One region of the Bulleidia sp. HCP3S3_C9 genome, then DNA from elsewhere that is predicted to be linked to it. Evidence: a T-box and tRNA genes for the amino acid it is inferred to sense, from the RefSeq annotation. Region 1 holds a T-box; the other holds one or more tRNA genes.
What was found. A T-box is a leader RNA that pairs with one kind of tRNA and senses whether it is charged. The one in region 1 lies ahead of ACTND6_RS08310 (valine--tRNA ligase), so its partner is inferred to be a tRNA-Val.

Region 1 (2,480 bases):
CAGCAAATATGTCCAGGAATGATATAATTCTTAATGATGAAGAGTAAATGGACATTATTGCAGGAAAAGCTTCTATATTTCTGTATTACGATAGCTATATTCATGAGTATCTATCTTTCAGGTTTCTTTTTCATGCAGTTTCTTGCGTTTGCAATGGAAGTTCATCCATACGTATCATTCACTTTCTATATCTTTTTATGGATCATTGATACTTTCATTACAAAGAAGCTGATGCTTTCTAAAGTTATGATCTATTGGATAATGAAGAAGTCTTGAATCATATACATAAATCGAGAAAGGAAACGTATGTTATGAAAAAATACACATTAGATGATTTTATCAATGAGGAATGTGCTACGGATTCTGAATTCAAACAAATTTGGGACGAAGATGAGCCTGAAAGAGAATTTGCTATATCTATGATTCATGCAAGAAAATCAAAAAATATGACACAGAAACAACTTTCGAAGATGACTGGTATCAGCCAAGGTAAACTCTCCAAAATTGAAAACGGGGAAGCAAATCCAACACTAAAAGTTATGTCAAAAATTGCCAATGCACTAGACATGAACATTAGTCTTGTTCCAAAACAAGTGCAGATGTTGCAGATTCGCTAGAAAAATTTGATGGAAACACCATGTGTTTATTCATGGTTAGTTCAGTGAACGCAATCTAAGAATATAGAAAACATAATGGTGCAAATAAGAAAGATGAACACTATCTAGCAGAATGATTACACTAAATCATGAAATATATGCAAAAATCTTGATTGCAATCTTTGTTAACTATGTTAAAATTGACATGCATTGAAGAAAAGTAGTATTTGAATCCCTGCATTCTAGAAAGCACTGTGGTTGATGAAAAACAGGCATGTATATTCAAAGAAGTCGTTTCTGAGCATTTCTAGATGAACTAAAGTAGTTTAGAACGTTTCTAGCACGTTACGCTATCAAGAAGCAAACAAAGGTGGTACCACGTTATTACACGTCCTATGTATTTTCAGGACGTTTTTTATTTATCTCAGGAGGTTATTTATGGAAAAGAATCTAGCACAGAAGTATGACCACAAAGCAGTAGAAGAAGGAAAATATGATGGTTGGGTAAGCAAAGGCTATTTCACGGCAGGTGATAAATCGAAAGACCCATATACAATTGTTATCCCGCCACCAAACGTCACAGGTATTCTTCATATCGGACACGCCTATGACAATACATTACAGGATATCATTGCACGCTATAAGCGTATGCAGGGCTTTGATATGTTGTATCTGCCAGGTATGGACCACGCTGGTATTGCAACACAGGCAAAGGTTGATGCGCGTTTAAAGTCTGAAGGTATTTCTCGCTATGACATTGGAAGAGAAAAATTCCTGGATCGTGCATGGGAGTGGAAGGAAGAATACGCAGCTACAATTCGTAAGCAGTGGGCGAAGCTAGGAAACTCCTTAGACTATACAAGAGAACGTTTCACAATGGATGATGGCTTAAATGAAGCAGTCAAGCATGTATTCGTTACTTTATACAATGAAGGTCTGATCTATCGTGGATGGAGAATCATCAACTGGGATCCAGAAGCACGTACAGCATTAAGTAATATTGAAGTATACTACCAGGATGATCCAGGCAAGATGTACTACATGAACTATGAAACAGTAGAAGATCATGAACATTTCATTGTCGCTACAACACGTCCTGAAACAATGTTTGGTGATGTTTGTGTTGTTGTGAACCCTAACGATGAAAAGACAAAGCATCTGATTGGCAAGCACTGCATCAATCCAGCAAACAATCAGGAACTTCCAATCATTGGAGATGACTATATTGAAATTGGTTTTGGTACAGGTATTATGAAATGTACACCTGCACATGACCCTAACGACTATGCAATTGCTGAAAGACATCATTTAGAAAAGCCTATCTGTATGAATCCAGATGGAACAATGAATGCAATCTGTGGTAAAGAATTTGAAGGCATGGATCGTTATGAATGCAGAGAAAAACTTGTAGAAAAGTTTAATGCGGAAGGTGTCATGGATCATATTGAAGACATCACACATAACGTTGCACACTCTGAAAGAACACATTGTGTTGTTGAACCATACCTGTCTCAGCAGTGGTTTGTTAAGATGAAGCCATTAGCAGAAGATGTATTAAAGAATCAGAATGATCCTGATCAGAAGATCAACTTCTATCCAGAAAGATTTGAAAAGACATTTACACAGTGGCTTGAAAATATTGAAGACTGGTGTATTTCTAGACAGTTATGGTGGGGTCATAGAATTCCAGCATGGTATAACGATGAAACAGGTGAAACATACGTAGGCATGGAAGCACCAGAAGGTGATGCGTGGAAGCAGGATGAAGATGTATTAGATACATGGTTCTCTAGTGCATTATGGCCATTCTCTACACTTGGCTGGCCTGAAGAAACTGAAGACTTCAAGCGTTACTATCCAACAAGTACACTTGTTACTGGATAT
Region 2 (2,480 bases), on a different contig from region 1:
AAATCAGAAAGAGAACAAAGAAAAACCTGTCATTGTTTTATCCTTTGATGGTACAGTCATGGATACAGAACCTGCCATTATTGCAACGTATCGTGAACTGTTTGACCGTCATCATAAGAATGAACTATTCACAAAAGAAATTCAGCTTGCAGCATTAGATGACTCTGTATATTCTGTGATGGAATATTGTTTTCCCGAAGAAGATACAAAGAGAATGGTGGATGAATATAATTCCTGGCAGAAGAATCATTTGAGTGATTTGATTCAGCCAATGCATGGAATCAAAGATCTATTGAAGTGGCTGAAGAAGCATGAGTATAAAATTGCGACAGTTTCAACACGTGAAAGAGCATCTATTGTAGATTTACTAGAACATGCACATTTGATTCAGTATTTTGATGTCATTATTGGTGGTAAGAAAAATGCACAGGCAGAAGCAAACGGTTTATTTACTGCTTTAAAGCTATTGGATGCAAAGAGCTGTGTCTATGTTTCTGACAGCTGTGCAGAAATTATGTCTGGAAAAGATGCAGGTGTTTATACTGTTGGCTTTGCGTCAAATCCTGATAAAGCAAGATCCATCGTTGAAGAACGTCCTGATTTTGCAACAGCAGATTTAATTCAGGTAAAAAAGCTTCTAAAGGGTGAACCATTGTGGCTAGAAACAACAATCAATTATCCAAATGCGGAAGAAGTAATTCATAAAGCAGAAAAGAAAGCTGCTAAGAAAAAGCAAGAAAATTAAAGAAGAAAGTCGCATGATTTTGCGACTTTTTACATACAAAAAAGCCCTTGCATAAAGGACTTTTGCATCGTGAGCGGTAGGGGACTCGAACCCATGACCCCCTCCACGTCAAGGAGGTGCTCTCCCAGCTGAGCTAACCACTCGTTTGTCTGTGTATTCTAACATAAAAATATTTTATGTGGAAGTAAAGTATGCGAAAATTAAATGCAGAGGTATTTTGAATGAAAGTTTTATTTTTGAATACAAGTGAAGAAGAAAATGGATTGCTTTCTAAAGGTATTGCATTGTGTTGTGCAAAGCTTGCGGAAGCAGAAATAGAATACGATGTTCGCTGGGTGAAAGGTGTTCATCCATGTACGAGTTGCGGGAAATGTTTGAAAAGAAGAAGATGTTTATTTGATGGTATTATCAATGAACTTCATGAGCATAGTGAGGAATTTGATGCTTTGATCATTGGCAGTGATGTGATGTACTCTGAAGCAAGTAAACAGGCAATTGAATTATTAAAGTGTTTATTTCGCAGTAACAACGAAAACTATGTTGGCAAGATTGGTGGGGTGATTCTTGCATCTAACCGTAGAAATACGGAGCATGCATATCAAGAATTGAATCGTTATTTTTCTTATAGCTGTATGCCTGTTGTGAGTGGCAGATACTGGAACACAGTGTGTGATGATGCAAAAGATACAGAAGAAATGGAAAGACTGGCACAGAATCTTTCGTGGTTATTGAAATGTATCTCTAGCGGAAAAGAACACGGGATTCAAAATCCTTGTTTTGTTGAAAAATTGGATGCTTTTATGCTTGGAAGATAATGTACAATAAATGTATAAGAAATGAGGAAAAATAATATGACATATCAACAAACATATCAAGAATGGTTAGATCATCTAGATGAAAATGATCCACTCAGAAAACAACTTGTGCATATTAAAGATGATGAAGTAGAAAAAGAAGATCGTTTTTATAAAGATTTATCTTTTGGTACAGCAGGATTGAGAGGAAAAGTTGGTGCGGGGACTAACCGTATGAACTTCTATACTGTTGGCAAGGCAACACAGGGTATTGCACAATTCATTATCCATCATGGAAAAGAAGCAATGGAAAAAGGTGTTGTGATTGCACATGATCCTAGACATTTTTCTAGAGAGTTCTGTGAAATGACAGCGGGTATTTTAGCAGCAAATGGAATTAAAGTATACACATTCCCATCTCTAAGACCAACACCAGAACTTGCTTTTTTGATTCGTAAGATTGGAACTGTTGCGGGAATTAATATTACAGCGTCTCATAATCCAAAGGAATACAATGGATATAAAGCATACTGGAGTGATGGCTGCCAGGTTTCCAGTGAAATCGCTGACGGTATGGAAAAAGAAATCAATGCGGTAGATATCTGGAATGGTGTAAAGAAATCTTCTTATGAAGAAGGTGTTGCTTCGGGCAAAATCATCGTATTGGGTGAAAAAGAAGATCGTGAATATCTCGATAAAGTTGAATCTTTGGCAATTCATACAGGAGATGAAATTGATGCTTCTATTCCTCTTGTATATACACCACTTAATGGCTGTGGTTCGATTCCTTTTAGACAAATGTTAAATGATCGTGGTTTTACAAACTGGAAGATCGTTCCTGAACAGGAAGATCCAGATCCGGATTTTACAACGGTTGGCTATCCAAACCCGGAAGATCCAAAGGCATTTGCCTTGAGTGAAAAATATGGCAGGGAGTTTGG

Region 2: it encodes a tRNA-Val, which carries the amino acid that the T-box ahead of ACTND6_RS08310 (valine--tRNA ligase) is inferred to sense. The anticodon was not compared.

What each region holds. Positions count from the first base shown of each region.
Region 1 covers NZ_JBQHWJ010000047.1:633-3,112, forward strand. The annotation lists gene ACTND6_RS08295 (response regulator) at 1-22, shown strand, start outside; gene ACTND6_RS08300 (hypothetical protein) at 34-276, shown strand; gene ACTND6_RS08305 (helix-turn-helix domain-containing protein) at 312-617, shown strand; T-box leader at 798-995, shown strand; gene ACTND6_RS08310 (valine--tRNA ligase) at 1,035-2,480, shown strand, end outside.
Region 2 covers NZ_JBQHWJ010000010.1:18,793-21,272, forward strand. The annotation lists gene ACTND6_RS03275 (HAD family hydrolase) at 1-745, shown strand, start outside; tRNA gene ACTND6_RS03280 (tRNA-Val) at 816-888, opposite strand; gene ACTND6_RS03285 (flavodoxin family protein) at 967-1,560, shown strand; gene ACTND6_RS03290 (phospho-sugar mutase) at 1,597-2,480, shown strand, end outside.